2 regions of the Pedococcus sp. P1_H8 genome follow, and region 2 is predicted to be linked to the other one. Evidence: predicted binding sites of a transcription regulator. Region 2 holds the regulator's gene; the other holds the start of a gene.
What was found. The regulator LexA, encoded in region 2, represses DNA repair genes until DNA is damaged. The targets are predictions, from matches to a motif close to TCGAACANNTGTTCGA.

Region 1 (7,527 bases), on a different contig from region 2:
GTCGGTCGGCTTCAGGCGGAGCGCGTGGTCGATCGACGTGATCCCCAGGTCACTCACCGACGGGCGTCCGCGCCCCAACAGGACGGGCGCGACATAGGCCACGAGCTCGTCGATCAGGTCGGCCGCCATGAAGGCCGCCGCGACGGTGGGGCCACCCTCGAGCCAGAGGTGGTGCACCTCGGCCTCGGCGAGCGCCGCCAGGACGTCCTTGGGATCGCGCGTGCGCAGCTGCCACGTGGGGGCCGCGTCGTCGAGGACCCGCGAGCTCGCCGGCAGGTCTCGCTCACCCATCACCACGCGGATCGGCTGCTCGGGGTACAGCGAACCGTCCGGGCGGCGCGCGGTGAGCTGCGGGTTGTCGAGCAGCGCCGTCCCGGTGCCCACGAGGATCGCCCCACTCCGCGAACGCTGCTCGTGCACGTCGGCCCGGGCGGCCTCCCCGGTGATCCACTGGCTCGTGCCGTCTGCCGCTGCGCTGCGGCCATCGAGCGTGGTCGCGAGCTTCCAGGTCACCCACGGGCGCCCTGTGGTCACCAGGTGGGTCCACGTGGCGTTGAGGGCCTGTGCCTCGTCGGCCAGCAGACCACCTTGCACCTTGACACCCCTCCTGCGCAGCCACCTGGCCCCACCGGCTGCGGCCGGGTTGGGGTCGGTCTGGGCGTAGACCACGCGAGCCACGCCCGCGGCATACAGGGCCGTCGCACAGGGTTGGGTGCGCCCGCTGTGGTTGCACGGCTCCAGGGTGACGTAGGCCGTGCACCCGGCCGCGCGCTCCCCCGCAGCGCTCAGCGCGTCGGCCTCGGCGTGGGGTGTCCCCGCACCGCGGTGCCAGCCAGCCGCCACGACCTCGCCGGCGGCGTCCGCGAGCACGCACCCGACGCGTGGGTTGGGGTTGGCCCGGGGGCCGTGGGCGGCCAGCGCCAGAGCACGGCGCATCATCGCCGTGTCGGTCGTGGAGTGCTCTGCCACTGTCCTGCCCTTGCTCGAAACCGTGTCGGTTGAGCTCCGGGGGGCGTGCAGGCGGGCCTGCTGCTGGCGAGAAGTCGGGACGCAGGGTCGGCAACTGCCGCACTGCGAACCCACTGGTCCCGCTGTCGCGTGCTGCCTACCATCCGGACTTTCACCGTCGGTCTGGGAGTTCCACCCAGTCAACCGGCCGCTGGCTGCGGTCGGGTCGCGGACTGTCACCGCCGGTTCGGAATTACACCGACCCCGGAGCACGTCAGGTTCCAGTATGCCGCAGGGCGGCCGGGTGCGCGCCGTCCCGTCCGCGTGACGGTCCTCACGAACCCAGCCTCCGGCACCATCGTGGCCGGCCCATCGAAGGCTGCCGTGGGTACCTCTCCATGGCGCACCCCCGAGCGCACAGGGAATCACGACGTCGGGAGGGATCGCCGCCCCCCAAGGGCATGATGCTGGGATGGACGCTGTGCGACGGCTGCTGCACCCCGCCGCGGGTGACTGGGTCAGACCCCGTCTGCTCGAGTGGGGGACGTCCTCGGTTCCGGTGGGATCGGTGGTCCCGACTGGCTTCGACCGGGTGGTGCGCGTCCTGCATCCCGCCGGGGACGAGGGGCGGACGTGGCGCCAGGTCGCGGCCGAGGCAGGCAGGGTCGTCCACCCGCTTGTGCAGTGGGGCTGCATCGCTGCCCACATCACTGGCTATGGCCGCAGCAGTGAGGTGGATCCCGAGGAAGGGTCGGTTCCAGCGCAGACCTTGGGCGCGATCCTGGAGCACTGCCCCGCAGAGGGGGAGGTGTTCCACGCGGTCTGGGACGGGTTCGGCTACTGGACCGAACGCAACCGCGACGTGACGTCGCTCATGCATGGCCGAGGCCGCGACTACTTCCTGTTCGAGGGCCCGAAGCTCGCTCTGACGCACTGGCCCGGCATGGACGAAGTCTGGTCGCAGTCCGCCAACCTGATCTGGCCGAAGGACCGATCCTGGTGCATCGCGACGGAGATCGACTGGGACAGCACCTTGGTGGCTGGCTCAGCCGCGACATGCGCAGCGGTCCTGGCCGACGACAGGCTGGAGGCCTTCGAGGTCGGATACGGCGACGACCTGAGCTGGCTCGGGGACACCGTCAACCCGCGACCTGCCTGGTTGACGTCTCCGCCGAGTTGACGCGTGTTCGTCCTGGACATCGCGTAGCGGCAGCCACGTGCTGGCCAACTCTGGTCTGGCGCCCTCGGCACCCGACGAGGATCCTCTGAGCCATGAGGCGAATGCCGTTGGAATGGGCGGCGACCGGCGGTTGGGTCATCCTGTGCGCGCTTGGTTCGTGCTCCGCCCCGGAACCACGTGCGACCCCCGCCCGACCGGATTTCGCCGTCGATTGCGACCAGGTCAATGGCGGCGTTGTCGACCATTTCGGCGGCGGTGGATCTCAGCTCGAGCCCGAGACGCTTGCGTCGCAATGGCGCGGAGACCGATTCACCGACACGACCCAGCGCACTGTCCGTCGTGACGGCCAGTCCGCCGACATCGTCGTCGAGCGATCAGATGGTTCGCGGGTCGCCTTCCTGCGATATGTCAACGCCGACGGTGGTTGGCAACTAGAGGGACTGACGCACTGTTGAGATGAACAGCCCAGGCGGTGCCCCGACCCCCTACTACACACGTCTGACAGCGATCGTGCGCGCGAGATGGCTTGCGCCACAACGGGATTGGTTGTGGACAGGGTTGCAATTCCATTCGAACATACGTACGATAGAGCCATGTCAGCCAGTTCGATCGCAGCGCAGCGGGACGAGGTCCAGCAGGGCCTCTGGACCCGCACGGCGATGGTCGCCGGGCGGCTCAACCGGGCGCACGCCGAGCTCGTCGACATCGCTGCAGAGCTGATCGAGGGTGGCCATTGGGGTGATGGCGGTTTCCGCTCCCCCGAGCACTACTTCACGGTCCGAGCAGGGCTGTCCCCCGCGCACGCCCGCGACGTCGTGGCGGTGGCACGACGACGCGCGGAGCTTCCGGACGCAGCCGCGGCCGTCAGCGCTGGTGAGCTGTCGCTCGACGCGGCAGCAGTCGTGGCCCACCATGTGCCCGCCAGCCACCAGGCGTCGATGACCCACCTGGCTCGGCACGCCACGGTCCCCCAGCTGAGGCGAGCCGTGAGTCGGCATGCGTTCCCCGCCCCTGCGACCGAGCTGGAGTCCGCGTCACCCGAGGTGCCGTCGCATCCCGTCGCGCTCGACCACCCGAGCGGCCCGCAAGGCGATTCAGAGCGTCGTGCGTGTGCCAGGCCCGAGCTGTTGATGCACTACGACCGAGATGGCCGGTTCCAGCTCCGCTACAGTGCGCCCGCGACGATCGGGGCACTGGTCGAACAGGCAGTCAAGGAGGCCAAGGACGCCTTGTTCCTGCAGCAGCGGGAGGGTGACCGGTGTGCGACCACCAACCCTGCGGCGGCAGAGCCAGGGGCGAGCCCTACGACGACGGACACGGCAGCAGCAGGCTCTGTGGCGGACGCTGGTGGTCCTGGCGCCCCCGGACCCACCTACGCGGATGCCCTCGCGGAGATGGCGCACCGGTCCTTGGCCGGCGTTGCCTCCACGAGCCGCGCCAGCCACTACCGCGTCTACCTCCACCTGGACACGGACGGCGCCTGGATCACCAAGGGGGGCGCCATCCCCACCCGGCTCCTCACGCGGTTCCTCAGCGATGGCGTGCTCCAGCCGGTGTGGGAGACGCAGGGGCGACCGGTCAGCGTCGGCCGGACGATGCGCATCCTCCCGGCGCGCTCGCGCAGGCTGATCGAGGACCGCGACCGCGGCTGCCGGTTCCCGGGTTGCACAGCAACTCGCTTCGTCGAGATCCACCACCTCCACGAGTGGGCCGACGGTGGCGCCACCGACGACGACAACCAGATCAGCCTCTGCCCGTTCCACCACGACGCCATCGATCGTGGCGACTTCACCATCACCGGTGACCCCACTCGTCACGATGGGCTCGTCGTCGTGAATCGCTACGGACACCGGTTGCGACCACCGGGACCGGACGAGCTCGCGCCACCGGACGTGGGCTGGCGCGAGACCGGCGACGACCACACGACCTACCGACCGCCTTCAGGCGAACGAGCTCGCTGGGCTGAGATCGAGGTTCCCTCCGATCGCGAGCTCAGGGACACGTTCACGCCGCGACTGCGCGTGGTGGCAGGCGCATCGGCGAGCCCGGGCGCGGGGCCATCAGTGATCGAGCGTGACCCCTTCGATGCCACCCGCCGCTGGGACGAGTCCGGCTGACGCCTCTGCGTCACCCCGAGGACGCTCTACGACACCGCCGGGACCGCCGGGACCGCTGGGAACCCGGAGTATGCCGCGCGGCTCAGTGGGCGTGCGTCGTCGCCAGTGCGCGCAGCTCGTCCACTGCGGCCGCTGCGTCGTCGGCACCGTAGACGGCCGACCCGGCGACGAACACGTCGGCACCGGCCTCGGCGCACTCCTCGATGGTCTTGGCCGACACTCCCCCGTCGACCTGCACCCAGACCTCTCCACCGAAGCGGCGAACGGCGTCGCGGACCTGGGCCACCTTCGGCATCTGGTCGGCCATGAAGGACTGCCCCCCGAAACCAGGCTCCACCGTCATGACGAGCACCATGTCGAGGTCGGGCAGGAGGTCCTCGTAGGGAGCGAACTGCGTGCCCGGCTTGATGGCCATCCCGGCCCGGGCACCCAGGGCGCGGAGGTTCTTCGCCAGGGCTCGCGGGTCACGAGCCGCCTCGATGTGGAACGTCACGGACGCACCGCCCGCCTCGGCATACATCGGGGCCCAGCGGTCTGGGTCATCGATCATCAGGTGGCAGTCCAGCGGGATCGGGCTCACCTTCGCGAGGGCCTCGACGACAGGCAGGCCGAGGGTGAGGTTGGGCACGAAGTGGCCGTCCATTACGTCGACGTGGGCCCAGTCGGCATTGGCGATGCGGCCCAGCTCGCTCGCGAGGTTCGCGAAGTCGGCGGACAGGATGCTCGGCGAGATCTGCACGGCGCCAACCCTAATCGAGGCAGCCTCGTCCGAACGGATCGGCCTTGCCGTGACCGTGGGACCCATCGCGCAGTGAGCCTGCACAATCGGCCCATGGAGGCACTCCTGACACTCGGGGCGCTGGGCATCGTGCTGCTCGCGGTCTCCGTCGCAACCTTCGTCTGGGCTGCCGTCACCGACCGGATCGCCAGACGCAAGCTCGCCGAGATGAACCGCCTGCTCCTGCTGGGCCACCACGACCAGGTCCTGGACCACCCCCAGCCGCCCTGGCCGTATCGCGTGGTGGGGAACCGGGTCCGCGCCACGAGTGCCGTTCTCACGGGGCAGTACGTCCGGGCCCTGCAGCTCCTCGACCACCCGGTGCTACCCGCTCGACTGCGACCCAGTCTGGGCGACACGGATCTGATCCTGCGAGGTGGCGCGCTGATCGGGCTCGGCAGGTATGTCGACGCTGCTGCCGTTCTCGGAGAGGAACCGACCACGGCGATCGCCCGACACCAACGCGCGCAGGTGGCGATCGAGACCGGCGACGATGCGACGGCGTTGCGCCTGCTGGCCATCCCCGATCCCGACCCCGACGAGGAGGCCGGACGTCGCCGCATCCTCGGAGACCTGCACATCCGTCGCCAGCGCCTGGTCCAGGGCGAGGCCCTCGTGCGCGAGGCCCAGGGGCTGTACCTGCGTTCCGAGATGGCTGCGCACGAGGTCGATGCCGGCTACTGCGAGCTCCACCTCGGGCAGGCAGCGCTGCAGCGGGGAGACGGCGACGAGGCGGTCCGACGGATCAGTAGTGCCAGGGAAATGCTCACGATCAGGCCGGACAACGCCCCGGGGATCGCGCTGGTCGAGCTGAGCCTCGCGGAGGCGCACGCCTTGGCTGGCGACCCGCGCGCGGCCGACGCGGCCCTGACAGCAGCTCGGGGCCATGCCCAGACCATGGCCTCGACGGCTCTCGACGCAGCCCTCGAGCGCGCGATCGGCATGGTCGGCGTTCACCTGGTGCGACCGGACGCCGAGACGCACCTGCGTCAGGCCAGGGCGATGCACGAGGCCCTTGGAGAGCGCCCCCACGTCGACCTCATCGACGAGGTGCTCGATCGTCTCGGAAGGCCGGGCTGAGGCCAGAACTGGCGGCTCGGGGCACGTCGCGTGCCGACTGACGCCGCCTGCTCGACCTACGCCACCTGCCGAGCGAAGGCCGCGGCCAGCAGCGCCAGGGTCGCCTCACGGGCCGGGGCGAGGGCTGCGGGCGTGCCGACCACGGCTCCGGCGACCGGGTGCACCATCACCTCGTCGACGTCGTACTCGGTCGCGAGGGCGGTGAGCTGCTCGGCGACGGCATCAGGGGTGCCCACGACCCAACGCTGACGCATCTCGGCGGCAAGGCCGCGGTGTGCGTCCGCGGTGCCTGCCTCCTCTGCCTGCTCGACGAGCAGCTGGGGAGCCAGTGGTCCGCCGGTCCGCAGCGCCACCATCGATGCGAGGTTCGGCAGGGCGAGTCGCTCGGCTTCGGCCTGGGTGGGCGCCACCACGACGTTGACGGTGAGGAAGGTGCGTGGCTCGGGATGCGCGGCCGACGGGGTGTAGCGGGTGCGGTAGAGGTCGAGGGCTGCCGCCGTGCCGCGGCCGGAGAAGTGGTGGGCGAAGACGTACGGCAGGCTGCGCTCGGCGGCCAGGCGCGCCGAGTAGTCGGACGAGCCGAGCAGCCAGACGTCGGGTGCCGAGGCTGCGCGAGGAGTGGCGCGCAACGTATGGACCTCGCCGCCGGCTCTGATGCCGACCCCCTCTGGGGACATCAGTGCGATGACGTCGTCGACGTACTGGGGGAACCGCTGGACCGCGTCCTGGTCGACGCCGCCGGCGCCGTGTCGCAGCGCGTAGCTCGTCACCGGGTCGGTGCCGGGGGCACGTCCGATCCCTAGGTCGATGCGCCCCGGGTGAGCCGCTTCCAGCAGGGCAAACTGCTCGGCCACGACCAGGGGTGCGTGGTTGGGCAGCATGACCCCGCCTGAACCGACTCGGATCCGCTGCGTTGCCGCCGCCACCATCGCGATGAGGACCGGCGGGTTCGTTGCCGCCACGGCGGGCATGTTGTGGTGCTCGGCCAGCCAGTAGCGGCGGTAACCGTAGCGGTCCGCCACCCGGGCCAGCGACCGGGTCGCGGCCAGCGCGTCACCCGTGGTCTGGTCGCTGCGGACGGGGACGAGGTCGAGGACGGACAGCGCTGGTGTGCTCACCTGTGGGCAAACCGGCTGCCACCGATCGCTATTCCGACGGGGTCAGCGGACCAACCTGATTTCGGGAAGGTCGGGAAAGCGGTCGTCGACGTAGGTCGCACCATCCGGTGCGAAGCCGTTGCGGGTGTAGAAGGCACGCGCTCGTGGGTTGCCGCGGAAGACCCAGAGCTCGGCTGGCTCCTGTGGCTCGAGCACGGCGTCGAGGAGCTGCTGGCCGAGCCCGGTGCCAAGGCGGGGTGCCGCGACGTAGAGCGCCCACAGCTCCGCGGGCCGGGTGCTCCGCGGTCGCCCGGCCGGGTCCCGGGA
Region 2 (7,527 bases):
CTCGGCGAAGCGCCGACTCCTCGGGAGGTCCTGACCCGACGTACCCTTGCCGCGTGACGCAGACCGCCTCCGCGACCGGCCAGCCGGACTTGACCGTCCCGCCGGCTGCGACTGAGCAGGCGCCCTCGACCGACCAGCTGAGCGTGATCGCTGGCCTGCTGGAGCGCGGCAACGTCCTCGTCCTGACCGGCGCCGGCATCTCCACCGACTCGGGCATCCCGGACTACCGAGGCCCGGACGGCACCCGTCGCGTGACGCCCATGCAGTACGCCGAGTTCCTGGGGTCCTCCGAGGCGAGGCAGCGCTACTGGGCGCGCAGCTATGTCGGGTGGCAACGGTTCAACCGGGCCCGGCCCAACTCCGGTCACGAGGCCGTCGCGAGGCTCCAGGACCGTGGGCTGGTCGGCCCGGTCATCACCCAGAACGTCGACGGCCTGCACCAGCGCGCGGGCGCGACCGACGTCGAGGAGCTGCACGGGTCGCTGGCGCGGGTCGTGTGCCTGACCTGTGGCGACCGCACCTCCCGCTGGGACCTCGACGACCGCATGCGCGAGAGCAACCCCACCTACACGGTGACCAGCGACGAGATCCGACCCGACGGCGACATCGTGCTCAACGATCTCGACGTCGCCGCCTTCCGCACGCCGCTGTGTCTCGTCTGTGGCCACGACACGCTCAAGCCGGACGTCGTGTTCTTCGGCGAGTCAGTGCCGAAACCGTTGGTGGAGAAGTGTTTTCGCCTCACCGAACAGGCCAGCGCGCTGGTGGTCCTGGGCTCCAGCCTGAAGGTGATGAGCGGCTACCGCTTCGTCCGCCGCGCTGCCGCGCTCGGCATCCCGGTCGCGATCATCACCCGGGGGCCGACCCGCGGCGATGGCGAGGCCACCGCTCAGCTCGACGCGCCGCTCGCCCCGACCCTCGAGGAACTGCTCAACCGGCTGGCGGCCTAGTTTTCAGCCGGTCGGCCGCCTGGCTATCAGCACGACGTCGATCGCCTCGCCGTGGTCGGTGGGCCGCACGTACTCCTCGCACCGCTCGATCTGCAGGTCCCCGGCCGCTGCGCGCAGCTGCTCGGGTGTGTGCAGCAGCGCCGGGTCGGACGGGCCGCCGACCCCCTCGGTGAGGTTGCGCAGTCCGTGTCCGACGACCACCAGCGCACCTCCCGGTGTCAGCCAGGTCCGGGTCCGCGAGACGACGTCGGAGGGCAGGTGCAGGTAGGACACGAGGACGAGGTCGTAGTGAACCTGCGGCGCCGGGTGCCAGGACCGGGCGTCCGCCACCACCCAGTCGACCCGGATCCCGCGGCTGGACGCCTCCTTCTCGCCCTTGGCCAGGCCCACCGCCGAGAAGTCGACCGCCGTCACCCGCCAGCCCTTCGTGGCCAGCCACACGGCGTGACGTCCCTCGCCGGCGCCGAGGTCGAGGGCGCGACCGGGTGGCCAGCCGCCCACGATCCGTTCCACCTCGGCGTTGGGGGTCGCGCTCCAGACGTGCTCCTGGGCGGAATACCGCTCGTCCCAGAGAGCCTGGCGGTCCGTGTGCCCACCGCGGTCGGGGTCGGGCAGCTTCGCCGCGTCAGCCGAGTCGTGTGTGCCGTGGCTGTGACCGTGCTCGTCGCTCATCCCCCTAGCATCGCCGATATGAGCAGCATTGCCCCGGACGGCGGCCGCGCAATCGTCGTGCGAGACGCGACGCAGGCGGACCTTCCCGCCATGGCGGCCATCTACGACGACCAGGTCCGGACCTCGGTGGCGACCTTCGACACCGAACCCCGCGGCGCGGCATACCTCGGCGAGAAGCTCGCAGCCACCGGTGTCGGCAACGTTGTCCTCGTCGCCTGCGCGGACGAGCAGCTGCTCGGGTACGCGTTCTCCGGCGCCTTCCGCCCGCGGCCGGCCTATGACGGCACCAAGGAGGTGTCCGTCTACCTCGCGGAGGGCGCCCGCGGGCGCGGCCTCGGACGGTCCCTGTATGCCGCGCTGCTGGCGCGGCTGGACGCCGCACCTGAGGTGCACACCCAGGTGGCGGTGATCGCCCTGCCCAATGACGCGAGCGTGGCGCTGCACGTGGCGTGCGGCTTCGAGCGGGTGGGCGTGCTGCGCGAGGTCGGGCACAAGTTCGGTCGTTATGTCGACACGGCCTGGTACCAACGGATGACTCCGCAAAAGTAGGGCTGGCGCGTCGCCCCGTCTCTTGGCACCCTCGAAGGAGCATCTTTCGCACGTCGTGGAGGTTGGGAGATGGGCGCCACCGGAGCCGGGCCGTTCGAGAACGACGACGCGCTCGACCTGCTCGACGAGCTCGAGGAGTCCGAGGCCGACGTACGCCGCAAGAGGGTCGAGTCCGCCCTCGACGAAGTGGTCCGCGCGTCGGGGTACATCGAAGCGCCCACCATGTCGCAGGCGGTGGCAGCCGCGGTGCTCGTGGCTGCGTGTGACGACTTCGAATCCGTGGTGGGAGAACGCAATGTGCCCTGGTGGGTCGACGAGGAACCCATCGAGGTGGACGAACAGCTCGAGGAGCTCGCCACCCGGGCGTTGCACCGGGCCCTGCAGTCCGACGACAACGAGCTCTGGGAGCTGTGGGCCGACGGTGACGGTGGCGAACGCTTCGCCACCAAGATCACGCACTACCTCGACGCGCTGGGTGACTGACTGGGCGACTGGGTGGGGAACTGGCTCTGCGCCCGACAGACCCCGAGAGCCGCGTCGATCTGGTCCAGGTTGAGCTGCGAGCAGGCGTGGCTGGCGGCGTCGATCAGGTCCGCGAGCAGTTCGATCTCGGACCCGAGCACCTGGTCGGTGAGATCGGGGTCGGGATGGGCCTCCATGTGAAGAGAACGGTGTGGAGGGTCGCCCGTTACGGACCGGCGGACGCCAACCGGCGAACCGGGCCTGGTTGGGCCCGTTCGGGTGAGGGGCCATCAGCCGAACGGAGGAGGCGCGAGCCGCGCTGAGCTCCGGTGACCCGGATGCGCCGCCTCGGTCGCCCCCCATTGGGCCCGGACGCACGTGTGCCGCAGAGCGCACGAGGCACTCCGCGGCACACGTCGCCGGGGCTGAGGGTCGAGCTCAGACCCGGCGAAGCACCGCCGTGACCTTGCCGAGGATGGTGGCGTGGTCTCCGTCGATGGGGTCGAAAGCCGGGTTGTGCGGCATCAGCCACACCTTGCCGTCCTTGCGCTTGAACGTCTTGACGGTGGCCTCGTTGTCGAGCATCGCCGCGACGATGTCGCCGTTGTCGGCCGTGGGCTGTTGGCGCACAACGACCCAGTCGCCGTCGCAGATGGCGGCCTCGATCATCGAGTCGCCCACGACCTGGAGCAGGAACAGCTGCCCCTCGCCGACGATCTGGCGGGGGAGCGGGAAGACGTCCTCGACGGTCTCCTCGGCCAGGATCGGCACGCCGGCCGCGATGCGGCCGAGCACGGGCACGTAGGCCGCGGCAGGACGCTGGTCGCCCGACCCCGTCTCGTCGTAGGTCGCCGTCTCGTCCTCGGTCGAGGCGCCGCCGCGGTAGCCCCGCATGTCGGCGGGGGAGTCGGGCGAGACGACCTCGATGGCGCGCGGCCGGTTGGGGTCGCGGCGCAGGAAGCCCTTGCGCTCGAGGGTGGACAGCTGGTGGGCGACCGAGCTGGGGGAGGTGAGCCCCACCGCCTCGCCGATCTCGCGCAGGCTCGGCGGGTATCCGCGCCGGTCGACCGAGTTGCGGATCACCTCGAGCACCCGTCGCTGCCGGACGGTGAGCCCGTCACCGCGATCGCGGTCGGGCAGTTCCTTGACGTTGTCGTCGCTCATGCCGCTTCCTCACTTGAGCAGTTTTCAGGTAAACGTGCAGGTCAGGTGCCATATGCCGGGTGCTCGCCGAGGCGTTGTCAGTGCCCTCTGATGTGCTTGCGGCATGAACACAGCGTATGGCCTTCGAACGCCTGTGCCAAACATGTGTTCGACGCGTGTCTTGATTGATTCGAACATGCGTGCTAGAAATCAGTCAAGCAGTTCTTCGCACATCCGTTCGAGGAACGCAGCACGACACACCACAGCCACAACAGCGCACGCCACGATGGAGGACCTGATGAGTGCAGCAGTCGCTTGGGACGTCGCCCCCGCACCGGTGCGGGTTCCCGTTCGCCCGGCTCGCCCCCGCCTGGTCTCGGTGCCCACCGGCGCAGAGGTCGTGGTGGCTCCGGCCGCCCCGTTGCGCCTGACCCGCGCCGCCCGTCTGGCGATCACGCTCACCGTTGTCATCGCCGCCGTGGCGCTGGCGATCGCCGTGTTCTCGGGCGGCGCCTCCGCCACCGTGATCGACCACTCCACCACGGTGCAGTCCGGTCAGACGCTGTCGCAGATCGCGGTCGAGCAGCTGCCCCAGCTGTCGATGGCCGAGGCGGTCGCCCAGCTCCAGATCGCCAACGACCTGACCGACAGCAACGTCCACGCCGGCCAGACGCTGCTCATCCCCGCCGTCGGCTGAAGCCCGACCGCTCAGCGGTCGGCCCGCCTCGGCCTGCGTGCGGGGTGGCCGAGCTCGCCGCCCCACAGGTGCGGGGTGCCCTCGTTCTCGACCAACGACAGGTCGCGTCCGAGGAACCCCGCCAGCCGCTGGGCCGCGACCCGAACCTGCGTGCGCCCTCGCGTCGAGACGGCCGGAGCGAGGCGCACCTCGACCTGGACGGCGTCGGGTCGCACCGTCCGCTTCCAGAGCCCCACGTTCGTGCCGTCGAGCACCACGCTCGCCCAGAACGGGTCGGTGTGCTCGGCATAGGGGTGGTCGGGCAGCGCCGAGAAGTTCACCTGCGGATAGGTCAGCACGGCCTCGTCATAGGTCGGGAAGAGGTATGCCGCGGGCGCGGCACGGGAGACCCGGCGCACCTGCGAGGGGTCGAACCAGTGCGGGATGCCGGCGATCTCCACCTCCCGCAGTGCGTCACCGAGCTGCGCGAGCGCTGCCTTGGTGTCGCTGACCGTCATGGTCGCCCACCGGGTGAAGTCCTTGACCGAAGCAGGCCCGTGGCCGCTGAAGAACCGCCGCACCAGCTCGACCACGGCCTCGTCGCGGCCGCGTTCTGGTGTCGGCGCGATGACCTCGTCGACCAGGGCATAGGAGTGGTGCACGCCCTTCATCGGCCCCGAGCAGACCAGCCCGCGCATCTCGGCGACGATGAGCAGGTGGCCGAGCTGCTCGCCGGGCTTGATGGGGGAGCCGCGCCCGACGAACGCCTCGCCGAGCTCGGGTCGAGTCAGGAAGTGCTTGTCCTGCAACAGTTTTGCGAGCAGCTCGAACCCGTCGCCGAGACGCTTGGTGTCGTCGAGGCCGAGCTGGCGGTGCCGCGCTCCCATGCTCGACAGCACTCGCGGCGAGGTGAGGGCGAGGATCCAGCGCAGGTCCTCGGGCGCGACGAAGTGCCAGGTCGGCCGCAGGATGTGGGTGCGCACGAAGGCGCCGGCGTCGAACTCTCGCTGCACCGCGGCATACCGGTCCTTGCGGGAGCGCATCGCGAGGGAGTAGAAGGCGTGGTCGCGCTCCTGGCTCTGCACGCAGGTGAGCAGCCGCACGGCGTCGGCGGCACGGGGGAGCGGCGCCGAGCTGAGCCGCTGGGTGGCCAGCCGCTGGGCGAGGACGCTGGCGTGATCCATGGCGCCATCCTCTCGAATATCGCCGACAGCCTCTCGAATACCGCCGAGAGGTGCGCGACCATGGAGGGGTGGAGCAGAGCACGACGGTTGACATCGCCGCCTCGCCGGAGCGGGTCTGGCAGGTGCTCACGGACGTCGAGCACTGGTCGGACTGGACCGAGTCGGTGCGGTGGGTGCGCCGCCTCGAGGACGGCCCGTTGCGGACGGGCTCGACGGCCAAGATCAGCCAGCCCAAGGTCCCGACGGTGGACTGGGTGGTGACCGAGTTCGACCCGGGGCGGATGTTCACGTGGGTGTCGGCCGGACCGGGAGCGCTCACCACGGCGAGGCACTCGGTCGAGGCGCTGCCCGGTGGTGGCAGCCGGGTCCGGCTCTCGGTGGAGCAGAGCGGGATCCTGGGCTCGCTGGTCGGCAGGCTCTATCGCGGGCTCACCGAGCGCTACCTCGCGATGGAGTCGGCGGGGCTCAAGGCGCAGTCCGAGGGCGGCCCAGCCTGAGGGACCGATGAGTTCGCGCACCGTGGCTGGTCGGTACTGCTGACAGGAACACCAGGACGATACGAACGCCGGGCCGACGCGCACCAGTGGGCACGGACCACGGAAGGCGGCAGGCATGGGCAAGGTCATCTCGGGGATCACGATGTCGGTCGACGGTTACGTCACCGGGCCGGACGACGGACCGGCCAAGGGGCTCGGCGAGGGCGGCGAGCGGCTGCACTACTGGGTGTTCGGCGGGCCGTGGACCTATGACGAGGAGCCGACCGGCCAGATGGGAGAGGTCGACCAGGCGTGGATGGACGAGGCCATGGCCAACTTCGGCGCGGTGGTCGGTGGACGCGCGACCTACGAGGCCGCAGGGCACTGGGGTGACCAGAACCCCTGGGATGTGCCGTTCTTCATCGTCACGCACCGACCGGAGGACCAGCCCGAGGGCGATGCGTTCACCTTCGTCGACGGCCTGGCCGAGGCCGTCGAGCGGGCGCAGGCCGCCGCCGGCGACAAGGACGTGCATCTGATGGGCGGCGCCGACCTGATCCGGCAGGCGCTGGCCGCCGGGCTCGTCGACGACCTGTCGATCATTGTGGCCCCGGTCATCCTCGGCGGGGGCAAGCGCCTGTTCGACGGGTTCGAGCAGGACATCGAGCTGACCCACAAGGGCGTCCGGCAGAGCGAGTACGCCACCTTCATCGACTACTCCGTGAACAAGGGCCTGATGGGTCGATCGACCCATTCCAGGTGACAGCTGAGTGGGCGGATCGACCGACGCGGAGCGGGCCGGGCGCTTCGTAGCGTCGAGGGCATGAGCACTCATCCGACCAGGAGGCAGCCATGACCACCTCGATCTCCGCGCAGCAGACCACCCCTGCCGCCACCACCACCGGCGGGGCCACCCACGCCGGCACCGCAGGCCTGCGCTGGCCTGCCCTCGCCGGCATCACCGGGCCCGTCCTCTTCACCACGGCGTTCCTCGTCCAGCAGTGGGCCCGCCGCGACACCTACGACTGGGTCAGCGAGCCGGTCAGCAATCTCGAGGCCGGACCGCACGGCTGGGTGCAGCAGGCGAGCTTCGTCGTGTTCGGCGTCCTCATGGCGGCGTTCGCGCTGGGCATGCGTCGTGGAGTCGCCCGGAGCCGGAGTCGGAGCCGGCTGAGCTGGCTGGGCCCGGCCTTCCTCGGGCTGTGCAGCGCCGGACTGTTCGTCGCCGCGGCCTTTCCGATCGAGGAGGACGCCCAGGGCGTCGCCTACGACCCGGGGCTCCACTTCGTGGGAGGCGTGACCTTCTTCCTCAGCTCAGGGCTGGCGCTGCTCGCCCTGTCGCGCAGCCTGCGCGCCGATCCGCGATGGGGCGACCTGCTGCCGCGCTGGACCCTGGTCGCGGGGCTGTTGGCCCT

Region 1: a site for LexA is predicted at 2,699-2,714, ahead of AC1DYG_RS00910 (HNH endonuclease signature motif containing protein). Genes of this name have one in related genera too.

Annotation. Positions count from the first base shown of each region.
Region 1 is NZ_JBFUCP010000001.1:187,357-194,883, forward strand. Features, by position in the region: gene ribD (bifunctional diaminohydroxyphosphoribosylaminopyrimidine deaminase/5-amino-6-(5-phosphoribosylamino)uracil reductase RibD) at 1-969, opposite strand, end outside; FMN riboswitch at 1,096-1,224, opposite strand; gene AC1DYG_RS00900 (hypothetical protein) at 1,421-2,128, shown strand; gene AC1DYG_RS00905 (hypothetical protein) at 2,221-2,583, shown strand; gene AC1DYG_RS00910 (HNH endonuclease signature motif containing protein) at 2,722-4,245, shown strand; gene rpe (ribulose-phosphate 3-epimerase) at 4,328-4,984, opposite strand; gene AC1DYG_RS00920 (hypothetical protein) at 5,078-6,103, shown strand; gene AC1DYG_RS00925 (LLM class flavin-dependent oxidoreductase) at 6,160-7,221, opposite strand; gene AC1DYG_RS00930 (N-acetyltransferase family protein) at 7,264-7,527, opposite strand, start outside.
Region 2 is NZ_JBFUCP010000013.1:26,956-34,482, reverse strand. Features, by position in the region: gene AC1DYG_RS16965 (patatin-like phospholipase family protein) at 1-34, shown strand, start outside; gene AC1DYG_RS16960 (NAD-dependent protein deacetylase) at 54-950, shown strand; gene AC1DYG_RS16955 (class I SAM-dependent methyltransferase) at 954-1,622, opposite strand; gene AC1DYG_RS16950 (N-acetyltransferase family protein) at 1,641-2,171, shown strand; gene AC1DYG_RS16945 (DUF4259 domain-containing protein) at 2,241-2,654, shown strand; gene AC1DYG_RS16940 (hypothetical protein) at 2,630-2,830, opposite strand; gene lexA (transcriptional repressor LexA) at 3,072-3,797, opposite strand; gene AC1DYG_RS16930 (LysM peptidoglycan-binding domain-containing protein) at 4,075-4,473, shown strand; gene AC1DYG_RS16925 (winged helix DNA-binding domain-containing protein) at 4,485-5,636, opposite strand; gene AC1DYG_RS16920 (SRPBCC family protein) at 5,705-6,133, shown strand; gene AC1DYG_RS16915 (dihydrofolate reductase family protein) at 6,249-6,875, shown strand; gene AC1DYG_RS16910 (DUF998 domain-containing protein) at 6,965-7,527, shown strand, end outside.